DNA from 3 places in the Nocardia sp. NPDC102475 genome. Region 2 is predicted to be linked to each of the others. Evidence: riboswitches for the same ligand, from Rfam matches in the RefSeq annotation. Region 2 holds a riboswitch; each other region holds the start of a gene.

Region 1 (4,917 bases), on a different contig from region 2:
CGGTGGCGTCGGGGTCCAGCGCCGTTACGCCGACCCAACCCTCGCCGAGTTCCGCGAGCGCCGCTTTCAGGTAGGTCTGATCGGTGCCTTGGAACGATCCGCTGACCACGGCACCGCCGCCGACATCGAAGCGCGACATACGCTTTCGATAATCGGCGATGGTGAACGGGTCGGGCAGGTAGCCCTCGTTCTCGGCCAGCGGGAACCGCGGGTCGAAGATGTGGAGATGGGCATCGAACACTTGTACAGAATGCCTCAGAGACGGAATTTCCGCTGCCGCAGACCCGACAGATTTTGCGCTGCCGCAGCCGTGTCGGATTGTCGAGAACCACAGGAGGTGACGGTCACACCCCCGTGGGGTGCGCACTAGACCTTGTGCGGCTCGCTGGCGCGCAGCATGTCCTCGCGCTCGACGACCTTGACGCGCTCGCGGCCCTCCGGCTCGCCGAGGGCGCGCTCGTGCGCGTCCAGGCGGTACCAGCCCTGCCAGGTGGTGAACGGGATGCCCTTGCTCTCCAGGAATTCGGTGACCGCGTCCAGTTCCGGCTTGGCGGCCGGAGTGAAGTTCACGCTGTCGTCGAGCAGGCAGGCAACGGTCTCGTTGGCGTCGCCCTTGGTGTGGCCGATGAGGCCGACCGGGCCGCGCTTGATCCAGCCGGTGACGTAGGTGGCGGGCAGGTAGCGGTCAGCACCGTCGGCGTCTTCGTCGGCGAGGACGCGTCCGGCCTCGTTGGGAACGACACCGGCCTGATCGTCGAACGGCAGGTTGGTCAGGTTCTGCGACAGGTAGCCGACGGCGCGGTAGACAGCCTGGATGTCCCAGTCCTTGAACACGCCGGTGCCCTTGACATTGCCGGTGCCGTCGAGCTGGGTGCGCTCGGTGCGCAGGCCGGCGACCTTGCCGTCCTCGCCGAGGATCTCGGCCGGGGACTCGAAGAAGTGCAGGAACAGCTTGTGCGGGCGGTTACCGACATCGCGGATGGCCCACTGCTCCAGAGTGTTGGCGATCATGTCGACCTGCTTGGAGTGCCTGCGCGCGGCCTCGGAGCCCTCGTCGTAGTCGATGTCCTCGGGATCGACGATGACCTCGATGGTCGGCGAATGGTCGAGTTCACGCAGCTCGAGCGGGGTGAACTTGGCCTGCGCCGGGCCGCGGCGGCCGAAGACGTGCACCTCGATCGCCTTATTGGCCTGCAGGCCGTTGTAGACGTTCGGCGGGATCTCGGTCGGCAGCAGTTCGTCACCAGTCTTGGCCAGCACACGCGCCACGTCGAGCGCAACATTGCCGACACCCAGGACCGCGACCTTCTCCGCGTCCAGCGGCCAGGTGCGCGGCACGTCCGGATGACCGTCGTACCAGGAGACGAAGTCCGCGGCGCCGTAGCTGCCGTCCAGGTCGATGCCGGGGATGGGCAGCGCGCGGTCGGCGTTGGCGCCGGTGGAGAAGATCACCGCGTCATAGAACGTGCGCAGATCGTCGAGGGTGATGTCGGTGCCGTAGTCGATATTGCCGAGCAGGCGGACCTGCGGCTTGTCCAGCACCTTGTGCAGGGCGGTGATGATGCCCTTGATGCGCGGATGGTCCGGCGCGACGCCGTAGCGGATCAACCCGAACGGCGCGGGCATGCGCTCGTACAGGTCGATGCTCACCTCGGCATCGGACTTCATCAACGCGTCGGCGGCGTAGATTCCGGCCGGTCCCGCGCCCACGATCGCGATGCGAAGCGGGCGAGTCGCTGCACTTTGTTCGGTCATCTTTTACGCGCACCCTTATGGTCGAAACAATTACGGCGTCAGTCTTAGCTTAGGCTAACTTGACGCACCCTCTCGGTCGCATCTGCTGATGCGAACAGGCGGCCATCTCGGCTATGACAGCCACGCCGCAGTTTCGCGATTCTATCGGTGGCACAGCGCGCACCCTGCGGCGGTGCGTACACCGGGTGTTTGCTGCCCCGGCCCACCTACCGTGACTACCCGCTCTGCGCACATCTATCAAATCCTCGCGGCGCAAGTCTCGGGGCCGAATGCCGGATACCGCCGTCCACCAGGGATGATCGACCCATGACAGAGCAGCAGGGCACCGATGAAGAACCCGTAATCGAGGTCGATCAGACCGATCGTCGCTCCATCGCGCCGTTCATCGCGGCTGCCGTCTTCGCCGCCGTCGTGCTGGTCGCGATCGTGCTCGGTGCGGTGCTTTCGCCCGCTGAGAAAAATGTCACAGAATCGGACAAGATCGCGGCCGCGGTGCAGCGCTACGCGGAGGCCCGCGCCACCACCGACAACACGCCGCCGCCGGGCGTGGCCTGTCCCGGCTTCGACGAGAGCAAGACGCCGCTCGCCGGTCAGTTCGGCGGGACCGCGGCCGGAAAGTCGATCAAGGTCACCAAGATTGAGAATGCGATGGTCGACGGCGATAAGGCCAAGGCGACGGTGACCATCGCGGTCGAGGGCCGGGAGACCCCGGCAACCTGGAATCTGACCCGCTCCCAAGACCGATGGATCGTCTGCGGTTGATTCCTTATGCGCGGCGCGAACTGGGGTTTGACATGGCGGCCCCTGCCCAGGCAATCTCATTTTCAGGTCATGAGTACCAGCGCCAAGCCCCGGCTGGCTGGTCGGCAACCCTCCTCCGCGGTGGGGTGCTCCGGGTGACGACCTGGCCGTGTACCGAAACCCAGGTGCGGCAAGCGTGGATTCACAGGAGGATCGCATGACATATGCCGGTGATATCACCCCACAGCAGGCGTGGGAGTTGTTGCAGGACAATCCCGAAGCTGTCCTGGTAGACGTGCGCACCGAGGCCGAATGGCGTTTCGTCGGTGTGCCGGATACGACTTCGATCGAACGGCCGACGGTGCTGATCGAATGGGTCGACAGCAACGGCGCCCGCAACGGTGAGTTCGTCGAGCAGCTGACCAAGGCGCTGGAGGGTCGCGATCCGGCCGCGCCCGTCGTCTTCCTCTGTCGCTCCGGACAGCGTTCCATCGGTGCGGCGGTCGCCGCGACCGGGGCCGGCATCGCCCCGTCGTTCAATGTGCTGGAGGGCTTCGAAGGCCCGATCGATGAGCTCGGACATCGCGGCGGCTCCGGCTGGCGCGCCATCGGCCTGCCCTGGCGGCAGTCATGATCACCGGCGGTTCGTTCGACAAGCCGCTGCCCGAAGGTGTCGGTCCCGCGACGCTCGGCGTACGAGGCGGCCTGCGCCGCTCGGGATTCGAGGAAACCGCCGAGGCGCTGTACCTGTCCTCCGGTTTCGTCTACGAGAGCGCCGAGGCGGCCGAGGCCGCGTTCACCGGCGATATCGAGCATTTCGTCTACTCCCGCTACGGCAACCCGACGGTCGCCATGTTCGAGGAGCGGCTACGTCTGATCGACGGCGCCGAAGCATGTTTCGCTACCGCGAGCGGCATGTCGGCCGTATTCACCGCGCTGGGTGCGCTTTTGGGCGCGGGCGATCGACTTGTGGCCGCGCGCAGCCTGTTCGGCTCGTGCTTCGTGGTGTGCAACGAGATCCTGCCGCGCTGGGGTGTGGAGACGGTCTTCGTCGACGGCGATGATCTGGATCAGTGGGAGCAGGCGCTTTCGGTGCCGACCCAGGCCGTGTTCTTCGAGACACCGGCCAATCCGATGCAGACGCTGGTCGACGTGCGCCGGGTGACCGAGCTCGCGCATGCGGCGGGCGCGAAAGTGGTGCTGGACAACGTCTTCGCCACGCCACTGCTGCAGCGCGGTTTCGAACTCGGTGCGGACGTGCTGGTGTATTCGGGTACCAAGCACATCGATGGTCAGGGCCGGGTGCTCGGTGGTGCGATCCTCGGCACCCAGGACTACATCGACGGCCCGGTGAAAAACCTTATGCGCCATACCGGTCCGGCGCTGAGCCCGTTCAACGCATGGACCCTGCTCAAGGGTTTGGAGACCATGCCACTGCGCGTGCGTCACTCGACCGAATCCGCATTGCGCATCGCCCGCTTCCTCGAGGCCAACAAATCCGTCTCGTGGGTGCGCTACCCGTACCTGGAGTCGCATCCGCAGTACGACCTGGCGACCGGCCAGATGAGCGGCGGCGGCACCGTGGTCACCTTCGAACTGAACGCGCCGGAGGCCGAGGCCAAGAAGCGCGCCTTCGAGGTCCTCAACCGCCTGCGCATCATCGATATCTCCAACAACCTCGGCGACTCCAAAACCCTCATCACCCACCCCGCCACCACAACCCACCGCGCCATGGGCCCCGAAGGCCGCGCCACCATCGGCCTGTCCGACGGTGTCGTCCGCATCTCGGTTGGGCTGGAGGATGTCGAGGATCTGCTGAGCGATTTGGACCACGCGCTCAGCTAGATGTATGAGGCTGTGCTGTCGGTAACGCCGGTGTGGAGTCGGCTGGCTGGTGGCTGGTTTCCGCCGCCGGCCGCCGCCATCGGGGATGCGGCGCGCCGTATCGCGCCGCATTGCTGATCACCTAATTCGCAGGTTTCAGAGAAGAGTTCTGCGCCCATTTAGTCGTACCGGCGGGCGCGTTGAGCGTGTCGATCAGCTCCACGGCCGAAAGCATCAGGACCGGTCCCCCGGCAACAATTGTCCCCAGAACGCCGCCGATCCCCGCACCGGCGATCGCGGCAGGTATGCAGCCGACCGCGAACAGCGGCAAACCCACAATGCATCCGGTAACGCCCCCGACGACCAGACCGATCACGGTGCCGACGAATGTGCCGAGCGTGGCGGCGAGCCCCAATCGGGTCGAGAACTCCGCCATCGCAGCCTGGTTCTCGACGGGCGATGCGACCGGCGTCGCGACCGGCGTGGCGGCGGGTCGCAGCTCACCGGGCGTCAACCGCAGCTCCTTCGCATCTTTGCCGAGTGCGGAGTCGACTGTGAGCACCTTGTCGCCCACGGTGAATCGCGTTGGCACGACCA
Region 2 (4,917 bases):
GCGCCCGCGATCGGACCGACCATCGGCGGCGTCATGCTGGCGAATCTGGACTGGGAGTGGTTGTTCCTGATCAATATCCCGTTCGGGCTGGTGGCATTCGTCCTGGGGCGTCGGTTGTTGCCGCGGGCGCAGGCGTCGGGCAACGGCGGTCGATTCGATGCCACCGGATTCGCATTGATCGCGGTCGGGCTGTCGGCGCTGGTCTATGGACTTGGTGAATTCGGCAGTCGCGGTAGCGTTTCCGCGCCGACGGTGTGGGTGTCGGTGGTGGTCGGGGTGCTGGCGCTCGGCCTGTTCGTGGTGCGGTCGGTGCGCGGTGGTGGCGGAAGTCTGCTCGATGTCGGACTGTTCCGGCATCCGATATTCGCGACGGCGAATGTGGCGAACTACTTCGCCGGTGCGTCGCTGTTCGGGGCAATGCTGTTGCTGCCGTTGTACTTTCAAGTGCTGCACCGCGACGGTCTCATCGCGACGGGTTTGCTGCTCATGTCCTTCGGGATCGGTGGCATCATCGCGCTGCCCATCGGCGGCCGGTTGACCGATCGGTACGGCGGGGGAGTGGTCGCGGTGGTCGGCAGTGCGGTGACGGCCGCGGTCACCGTGCCGTTCGCGCTCGGCGATGCTTCGATGAATCCCGTTGTCGTGCAGGCACTTCTGTTGATCCGCGGCGTGGCGACCGGATTGACCGGGGTGCCGATCATCGCTGCGGCCTACGCCGCGGCACGGCCCGAGCAGCTGCCGGATGCGGCATCGTTCGTGAATATTCTGCAGCGGGTCGGCGGGTCGATCGGAGCGGCACTGCTCGCGGTGGTGCTGTATCGCGCGGCCGCTGCGGGATTGCCGGTGGATGCCGGATTCCGGCAAGCGTTCTGGTGGCTCACGGCTGCCTCGGTCATCTCGTTGTTCGCGTCACTATTGCTGTGGCGCAAGGAGATTCAGCCAAACCGGTGACGCTGTGCGCCTGGTCGGTGGCGACCGGCCAGGCGCACGACGGATTACGCGGCGGAAGCGGCCGTGCCGATGCCGAGCGCGGCGAGAATGGCCGCGCTGATCTGTTCGAGCCGATCGCGAACCTGTGGGCGGCGCAACATCGCAACCGCTCGTGACGCCAGCACGGCGAGCAGGATCATCTCGACGGCGGCTATGGAGCATTCGATGGCCCCGAGCGCGAGAGTGTTCAAAAACGTGACATCGGTGAGGAATTGCGGCAGTACCGCGAGGTAGAACAGCCCGACCTTCGGGTTGAACATGCACGACACCAGGCCTGCGGCGAATGCCGAGCGGATCGAGACGGGAGCCTGCGCGGCCGACTGTCCGGCCGCCGCGGCGGTGCCCGCCCCGCGCTGCTTGCGGTGATCGATCAGCGCGCGAATTCCCAAGTACACCAGGTAGATTCCGCCGATGACCTTGAGCGTCCGGTAGGCCGTCGCGGACTGTTCCAGCAGGGCGGCGACGCCCGCCGCGACCACCACCGCCCACACGATCCCGCCCAATGCCGAGCCGATCGCCGCGGCAATACCGGGTCGCGCGTCCACGATCGAGAATCGCAGCACCAGGAACGAATCCGGGCCGGGCGTGATCGACAGCAGAATGCACAGGCCGATAAAGCTGAGCAGCAGGGAAAGTGTCACCTCTCGATCAGATCGCATATCACTCGGCATTGCAAGTTTATTTATTCGACTGCATGTGTATGCAGCAAGTGGCCGGTTGACAGGGCGGTGCGGCATCTGCCAATCTCGGTTCAGGTCATGAGTACCAGCGTCAAGCCCCGGCTAGCTGGTCGGCAACCCTCCTCCGCGGTGGGGTGCTCCGGGTGACGACCGGGCCGCAGCCCGACCGGGTGCGGCAAGCGCGGACTCGGATGATCACCTGATTTCGGGTCCCACAGCCGATGGGATTTTGTGATGACCGCTGTAGTTGAACAGAGGTGTGCTGCCCTCGCCCGTGTTTCCGGCGACGACCTCCGGGTGCCGCTCGTGCAGGGCGGAACGACCACCTACGCGAACTTCGACTACGCCGCTAGCGCACCGGCATTGGCGCAGGTCACCGACCGCGTGCAGCAGCTGCTGCCGTTCTACGCGAGCGTGCACCGCGGCGCCGGTTACGCCTCGCGAATCTCCACCGAGTGCTACGAGGCCGCGCGTGGTTCGGTCACCCGCTTCCTCGACGCCGCCGACGACCAAGTCGTGGTGTTCACCCGCAACACCACCGATTCGCTGAATCTGCTCGCCGCCTGCGTGCCCGGCGACACCGTGGTGCTGGATATCGAACATCATGCGAACTTCCTGCCCTGGACCCGGCACGGTCGTCGCGTCGTCAAAGCCGCGGCGACCGTCGATGAGACGATCCGTCAGCTGATCGCCGAATTGTGCAGTAGGCCGGCGGCATTGCTCGCGGTCACCGGAGCATCGAATGTGACCGGTGAGGTGCTGCCGCTCGAGCGCCTGGCCACCATCGCGCACCAGTGCGGTGCACGCATTCTCGTCGATGCCGCGCAACTGGCACCGCATCGTCGAATCAGCCTGCGCGCCACCGGAGTCGACTACCTCGCCTTTTCCGGGCACAAGCTCTACGCACCGTTCGGCGCGGGAGTGCTTGTCGGACGCCGGGATTGGCTCGATGCCGCCGAACCGTATCTGGCGGGCGGCGGGGCGGTCCGCGAGGTCACCACTACCGGCGCGGAATGGGCATCGGCGCCGCAGCGTCACGAGGCCGGTTCGCCGAATGTCCTGGGTGCGGCCGCGCTCGCCGCCGCATGCGACGCGCTGTGCGCGATCGATCCGAAAACCCTTGCCGCGCATGAGCGACGGCTCGCCGATCGCCTGCGCGCCGGGCTGTCCACGATTCCGGGCGTCAACCTGCTGCGCATCTGGGACGACAGCCCCGACACCGTCGGCATCGTCGCCTTCACGCTGGACGGATTCGTCCCCGGACACGTCGCGGCCTATCTCTCCGCGGAGCACGGCATCGGCATTCGCGACGGCCGCTTCTGCGCCCACCCGCTGCTCGAGCGGCTCGGCCTGGACGGTGCGCTGCGTGCCAGCATCGGCCTCGGCACCAGCTCCGACGATGTGGATCGGCTGGTCGAGGCCATCGCTACCCTGGTCGACAAGGGGGCGTCGTGGAATTACGCCAGTACTGACGGACTTTGGAATCCGACACCGGAGACCCGTCCCTTCGCCAGCCCCGACACCAACGACGGCGCCGCGCCCTGCTCGATCGGCTGATCGGAGCCGCCCGCGCAGTCGTAGCTCCCCCGCGGCATTGGGCCGACGCGGTCCGAGGGCCGGGTGAATCCACAAGCAGCGGAGGAACATGCGCGGGACCTCGCAAGCGGATTCGGCCAGGCTGGCGTGATCCCTCGGGCGCGCAGGCTTCGCTCTGAAGAATTCACCAAACAATTTGCGGTACCACGGAACCGCCGCTCCAGCCCTTGCGTCTAGAAGTGTGATGGCACTCGTCCGGCCGGGGCGGGGGAATGGAAGGCGGCTGAATGAATTCGGCAGAGCGGGACGCGCTCCAGTCCTGGACGGACGGGATGCTCGGACGAGTCGACCAGATGACCGATGTCTACGAGCGGCAGCTAGAGCAGTTCGGCGCGGCCAAATCCGAGCTCGCGAACCTGACCGTGCAGGGCTGGTCACAGGATCAGCTGGTTCGGGTGACGGCTAATTCGGCGGGTATTCCGCTGGATGTGTGGGTGGCGCCGGAGGCGTTCAAGCGCTCGAATCCGGAGCGGCTCGGTGCGGCGGTGACCGAGGCGGCGCAGGCCGCGGCCCGGGCCGCCAAGGAGCAGCTCGACGCGCGCCTGGCGCCGGTGCTGGCGGCGGTATCGGAGGTCGGGCTGCCCGAGGATCCGTTCGGCGAACTGCCCACGATCGCCCGGCCCGACGGGAATATCCTGCCGCCGCCTCCGCCGGAGCCCGAAACGGAACCACAGATCGAGTTCCCCCGGCGGCTGGACGAGGATCCGGACGATGAGGGCCCGCACTGGAAGGGCTGGTAGGTCATGGGCAACAGCAACTTCCGGCTCGATCCGGAGCAGTTCCGTTCGATCGCGACCGAAATCGGTGCGCTGGGCACCGAATTCGCCGCCGAAGTGGCGGAATTCACCAGCGCGCTGAGCGAGGACGGCGACGGCATCGGCGATGACGAATTCGGACAGGCCTTCCTGCAGAACTTCCTCGGCCCTGTCGAGGACGCGACCGAGATGCTCGACCGCGTGATCAGCCTGCTCGGATCGGTCCAAAAGCGTTTCACCGCCGTCGCGGACGCCGTGTCGACGACCGATGGGGATTTCGAGTCGGCCGTCGAGAAGATCACCGGTCTGCTCGACGAGAACGGCAAGGGGTAGCCGCATGGGATTGCAGATACCAGCGGCGCTGGAGCCGGTGGCGGCGGTCGTCGTCTATCGCTGGCCGAAGGCCGATGAGACCAAGCTGTTCAGTTTGGGCAACAAGGCCGAGCAGATGGCGAATACGCTGGAGAAGTACTCCGGCAAGATCGATACCAAATTCCAAGAGGCCCTCGGCCATATCGAGGGCGAGACCCACGACGCAATCGAACGCTATCGGCAGAAGACGATGCAGGCGGTCGAGACGCTCACCGATCTGCTCCGCGATATCGCCCTGGCGCTGCGGATCTACGCATCGCTGATTCTGGCCATCAAGCTGTACATCATCTCGATGCTGATCTATACCGCCATTCAGTTGGCGGCGGCCGCTGCGGCGGCGGTGCCGACCCTCGGCGCGAGTACGGCCGAGGCGGCGGCGATGCAGGTCGCGATTCGCACCGCCATCACGCAGGCGCTGCGCAAGCTGATCCAGCAGATCCTCACCCAGACCGTCATCAAGGCGGCCACCGGTGCATTGACAAGTACCGCAATGGAATTCCTGCGACAGACCATCGGGATCGAGA
Region 3 (4,917 bases), on a different contig from region 2:
GATCTCCAGCGCGACGGTGTCATTGCGGTAGGTGGCGAAGTCGTACTTTTCCTTGCGCTCCTCGGTCACGGTGACGTTGGAGATGAAGACATCGGCCTCACCGGAGTCGACCCGCACGAAGTTCTGTGACCAATCAGCCACCTGCGCAACGAGTTTCAGCCCGAGGATGTCGGCGATGAGTGAGGCGAAATCGATCTCGGACCCGACGATGGTCTTATCGTCGGTGGCGTAGAACCGCAATGGCGGTGCGGCACCGCCGGATCCGGTGACGACCAGCGTGCCGCGGTCGCGAATGGCCTGCGGCAGTTCGGCGGCAATGGCATCGACCTTGGGGGCGTGGATCCGGCCGGACTGGCCGGGGGAGAGGTCGAAGGTGATCGAACCGGCGGGTTGCGCGGAGTTTTCCGCGTCCGGATCGGTGCCGCAGCCGGTGGCCAGCAAGGCGACCGTGGCGGCCAAGCCGACCAGGGCAGAGAGCTTCATCGAATACCTGTTCATCGGGGAGCGCGCACCGCGCTCAGCGGACTCGGGACAGAAATGCGCGGGTGCGCGGGTGTTGCGGGTTGTCGAGTACGGCGGCGGGCGGACCTTGTTCGACGATCACGCCGCCGTCGAGGAATACGACGGTGTCGGCGACCTCACGGGCGAAACCGATTTCGTGGGTGACGATCACCAGCGCGGTCCCGCCGTCGGCGAGATCGCGGATCACATCGAGGACTTCGCCGACGAGCTCCGGATCCAGTGCGGAGGTGGGTTCGTCGAAGAGGATCACCGGCGGTCGCAGTGCCAACGCCCGCGCGATGGCAACGCGCTGCTGTTGTCCGCCGGACAGCCGCCGCGGATAGGCGTCGGTCAGGTCGCCGATGCCGACCCGCTCGAGCAAATCCCGTGCCTCGGACTCGATTTCCGCACGCGGACGACCCTGCGCGGAAATCGGTGCGAGCGTGACATTGTCGAGCACCGTCAGATGCGGGAAGAGATTGAACTGCTGGAAGACGAAGCCGATATGCGAGCGCTGTTTGCGCACTTCGCGGTCTGACAGCGCGTGCAACTTATTGCGGCGCAGCCGATATCCGATCAGTTCGCCGTCGATGTGCACGGTGCCCGCATCCAGCGACTCCAGGTGGTTGACCACCCGCAGCAGCGTCGACTTGCCGGAACCGGACGGTCCGATCACGGTGACCACTTCACCGGCCCGTACGGTCAGGTCGATGCCAGTGAGTACCTCGCTGCTGCCGTAGGACTTACGCACCCCGCGCACCTGTACCGCAGGAGCCGGGGCCACCGGCGCGCTCATCGGGTAGCCCCGCGCGGTGCGGTGGAACCGATTTCGGCGATTTCGCGGAGTCTGCGCCGAACCTTCTGCACCGGTGTCGGTGGGGGCGTGCGGTGCGCGCCCTTGGCGTAGTGGCGTTCGATATAGAACTGCACCACCGACAGAATCGTGGTCAGCACGATGTACCAGATCGTGGCCACCATGAGCAGTGGCACCACCCGGCCGTTGCGGCCGTAGATCACCTGGACCTGGTAGAAGAGTTCCGCGATCGCCATGACCGAGACGATCGAGGTGCCCTTGAACAGGCTGATCACCTCATTGGTCGCATTCGGCAGAATCGAGCGCATGGCCTGCGGGACGATGACCGTGCGGAACTGGCGCCCCCGTGGAATACCGAGTGCGGCAGCCGCTTCCAGCTGCCCCGGATCGACCGAAATGTATCCGGCGCGGATGATCTCGGCCGCATACGCCGCCTGATGCAGTGCGAGTCCGATGACCGCCGCGGTGAAACCGCTGATCACCCCGTTCACCTCGAAGGTGAGAAAGGAAGGGCCGAACGGGATTCCGAGCGAGAGCGTGTGGTACAGGTAGGCGATGTTGAACCAGAACAGCAGCTGCACGATCAGCGGAATCGAGCGGAACGCCCAGATGTAGACCCACGAGATCACCCGCAGCACCGGATTATTCGACAGTCGGGCGATCGCCAATGCCGTACCGATCAGGAATCCCAGTGCCGTACCCCACAGGGTCAGCTCCAAGGTGACCTTCAGCGCCGACAGCACCGATTTCGCGGTGAAGTACTTGGCGAACGTCGACCAATCCCAGCCCGGATTGGTGGCCAGTCCATGGACGAACTGGGCGAGCAGCACGAGCGCGATGGCGCTGACAACCCAGCGCCAGGGGTGCCAGGGCTTGGCGATCGCCGGTGCGTCGGTAGTGCTTACGGTGGCGGTGGGTGCAGCCGGTATCGGGACATCCGATACCGGAGTATCGGATGCGACGGATGCGCTCATATTTCGGTTCCTCCATCGTTCCCGGCGGAAGCACCCGCACCCGGTGACCGGGGGGTTGCTGCGACGTCGATGAGCCAGGTCTCTCGGTCGCTCTGGATGGTGTGTCCGACGCCGAGCACGGGTCGGTCAATGGGTCTAGCCGAAATATCATGCGAAGCAGGCGAAGTCCGGCACAAGGATACGAATCAGCGTGAGCGCAGACCTTGTTTGCAGGGTCGTGAGCAGGCACTATTGGCCCGGTCATGCGGTGGATCGCGGCATTTCGGACCGAGTTCTCCGCGTGCTCTTCGTCCGGATTGCCCGCCTGCGGATCGCCTTGGCGGCCCATAGGGGCGCGCGGCACGAACGTGTCGACCACCCGAATAAACGCTGTTGCGAAGGTTTGCCGGAGTACTCTCGGACCTCGATTCGTGCCCGACGATGAGGAGGTCCGCCGTGACCATGCTGCGCCGTCTGACCACGCTAACCGCCATCGCGACCGCTACGGCCGCGCTGACTCTCGCCGCCCCCGGCATCGCCGCCGCGGGTCCGGCGCCGATACCCGCACCAGCCGTTCCGGCCGCGACCGCGCCGTCCGCCCAGGCCGCACCCGGTGATCTGTTCGCCGGTTACCGAGCCGTCGTGGACGCGCTGCGCACCTTCGGCATCGACCCGTTCCTGTACCCGGCGGTCGCGCCGCTCTGCTCCGGCACCGGCAGCCTCGGTCTGGTGCCCGCGGTTGCGGGCGCGGTCCCGGGGCCGTGGCCCAAAACCACGGTGGCCATTCCGGGACTCGACCCGACCGCCGTCAAGGCGGGCCAGGTCATGTTCACCTTCGTCCCCTACGGCCTCGGCCCGGACGGCACGAATGCTTCGGGCATGAACGTCGCCTGGGTCAACCTGGCCAATGGCCGCAGCGGCATCACCGCCATGGGATCGATCTCCGATGTGGTCCGCACGATGGTGCCCGCCGAAACCCCGACCGAGATAAGGCCAATGGCCGAACGCGCCGTCCAAGACTTCTTCGCCGTATTCCCGGTCGGTGGGGTGCGCGCGGTTCCGGTCGACACAGGATCCGGCACGGTACTCGCCGCAGTCTTCGGAACCGTGGACAACGGCACCAAGTCCTGCTTCTTCGTCCCGACCATAGGACTCACCACAGTGCGCTGATCCACGGGCCCCTGGCCGAGACAGGCTCGGGGCCCGTGGACAGATCCCGGCCCCGCGGAATCGACTGCGGTCGCCGGAGCAGCCCGCCCATCCCCGAGAGTCCTGAGGACCGATCAAGATCAGGTGGCACTGGCGGCTGGGTCTTCTCGGGCGATGCCGTCACGGATTCCACCTGATCTTGATCAGCGGGTCAAGGGGCGGGACTTCCAGGTCAAGGTGTTGGTGCGGTGGGCGCGGTGGGCGCGGGTCCAGAGGCGGAGGTAGGCGTCGATGGAGATCGGATGTGCCAGGGCCGCAAGGGCGTCCGTGCGGGTCGTGGTGCCGCGTTCCAGTGAGCGCGCGAGCAGGCGGCTGGCGACCGCGGCGCCGTAGCCGATGAGACCGGCGGTGCGTATGGAGCCCCGGCCGCCGATCGCGGCCAATGGGGGCGCCCAGTAGGCCAGTGTCGCAACGGCTCCCACCGCCGCGCCGCCGATTGTCGTGCCGCCGTACGCGGACCACAGCCAGCGGTTGTAACCGATCTCCAGTTCGGCTGCGCCACGGTACATTCGGGTGCTCGCCGCTCGGCCTGCCGCGACCAGCGCGGTCCGGCGACCCGAGCGACGCAGTGCGCGAGCGATATCCAGGTCCTCGGTCGGGCTCGCGGCGACCGCGGAATGCCCGCCGATGGCGTGGTAGGCGGTGGCGTCGAACACCAAGAACTGGCCGCAGGCCACGGCTGTCGAGGGGCGCAGGCTGCGATTGGCGGCCGCGATCGGCAGGCTCGTCGCCCACGACCAGCACAGCAGCGGCTGCACCAGCGCCTCGGCCAGCGATTCGGTCACCTGGTACGGCCACGGTGACAACAATGCGGCTCGGCTGCGGCGCAATTCGGCGGTCGCCGCGGCGATCGCATTCGGTGCCAGTCGCACATCGGCATCGAGAAAGATCAGCACCGTGGCATCCGCCAACTCGGCCAGTCGCGCGCAGGCCGCGGCCTTTCCGGTCCATCCGGGCGCGGGTTCGGCCTCGGAGCGGAACACAGTGAAGCGCGAATCGCCCGCAATCGCGTCGAGCGCGGCCGCTTCGGTCCCGTCCGACGACGCGTCGTCGAGAATCAGCACCTGTAGTCGCGGCACACCCGCCTGACCACGGAGATCATCGATCAGCTCGGGCAGTCGGTGTGCCTCATCGCGTGCCGGGATACACACCGACACCGGCTCGATCACCGTATTCGGTCCGGTCGAGAGCCTGCGCACCGTCACGCGGTTGAATAACGCGGTCCCGCAACCGAACAGCGCGATACCCGCACCCGCCCACGCGGCGATCGCCGCGCCCGCGCGCAACGTTCGCGTCAGCGGCGGGTCAGCGAACGCCACAGATTGCTCGGTGAGAAGTTGGTTTCCGGTGCGCCGGGCGGTGCCGGGTTGCGGTCCATGTAGGCGATGGCGGCGATGATGGCGGCGACGGCGAGGGTGATACCACCGACGATGCCTGCCC

What was found. Region 2 has a riboswitch for S-adenosylmethionine ahead of ACZ60G_RS19605 (aminotransferase class V-fold PLP-dependent enzyme). Riboswitches for the same ligand answer to the same signal wherever they lie in the genome.
Region 1: it holds a riboswitch for S-adenosylmethionine, as region 2 does, so the genes downstream of both, ACZ60G_RS39440 (rhodanese-like domain-containing protein) here and ACZ60G_RS19605 (aminotransferase class V-fold PLP-dependent enzyme) in region 2, are expected to answer to the same signal.
Region 3: it holds a riboswitch for S-adenosylmethionine, as region 2 does, so the genes downstream of both, ACZ60G_RS28365 (amino acid ABC transporter permease) here and ACZ60G_RS19605 (aminotransferase class V-fold PLP-dependent enzyme) in region 2, are expected to answer to the same signal.

Annotation. Positions count from the first base shown of each region.
Region 1 covers NZ_JBVJLS010000034.1:47,101-52,017, forward strand. The annotation lists gene ACZ60G_RS39425 (amidohydrolase family protein) at 1-241, opposite strand, end outside; gene ACZ60G_RS39430 (FAD-dependent oxidoreductase) at 367-1,755, opposite strand; gene ACZ60G_RS39435 (Rv0361 family membrane protein) at 2,062-2,517, shown strand; SAM riboswitch class IV at 2,583-2,699, shown strand; gene ACZ60G_RS39440 (rhodanese-like domain-containing protein) at 2,714-3,130, shown strand; gene ACZ60G_RS39445 (O-succinylhomoserine sulfhydrylase) at 3,127-4,341, shown strand; gene ACZ60G_RS39450 (DUF8020 domain-containing protein) at 4,463-4,917, opposite strand, start outside.
Region 2 covers NZ_JBVJLS010000010.1:95,626-100,542, reverse strand. The annotation lists gene ACZ60G_RS19615 (DHA2 family efflux MFS transporter permease subunit) at 1-951, shown strand, start outside; gene ACZ60G_RS19610 (LysE family translocator) at 996-1,631, opposite strand; SAM riboswitch class IV at 1,745-1,858, shown strand; gene ACZ60G_RS19605 (aminotransferase class V-fold PLP-dependent enzyme) at 1,905-3,227, shown strand; gene ACZ60G_RS19600 (YbaB/EbfC family nucleoid-associated protein) at 3,494-4,006, shown strand; gene ACZ60G_RS19595 (magnesium and cobalt transport protein CorA) at 4,010-4,354, shown strand; gene ACZ60G_RS19590 (WXG100-like domain-containing protein) at 4,359-4,917, shown strand, end outside.
Region 3 covers NZ_JBVJLS010000017.1:91,616-96,532, forward strand. The annotation lists gene ACZ60G_RS28355 (ABC transporter substrate-binding protein) at 1-498, opposite strand, end outside; gene ACZ60G_RS28360 (amino acid ABC transporter ATP-binding protein) at 518-1,297, opposite strand; gene ACZ60G_RS28365 (amino acid ABC transporter permease) at 1,294-2,289, opposite strand; SAM riboswitch class I at 2,299-2,392, opposite strand; gene ACZ60G_RS28370 (hypothetical protein) at 2,731-3,438, shown strand; gene ACZ60G_RS28375 (glycosyltransferase family 2 protein) at 3,621-4,763, opposite strand; gene ACZ60G_RS28380 (LppM family (lipo)protein) at 4,772-4,917, opposite strand, start outside.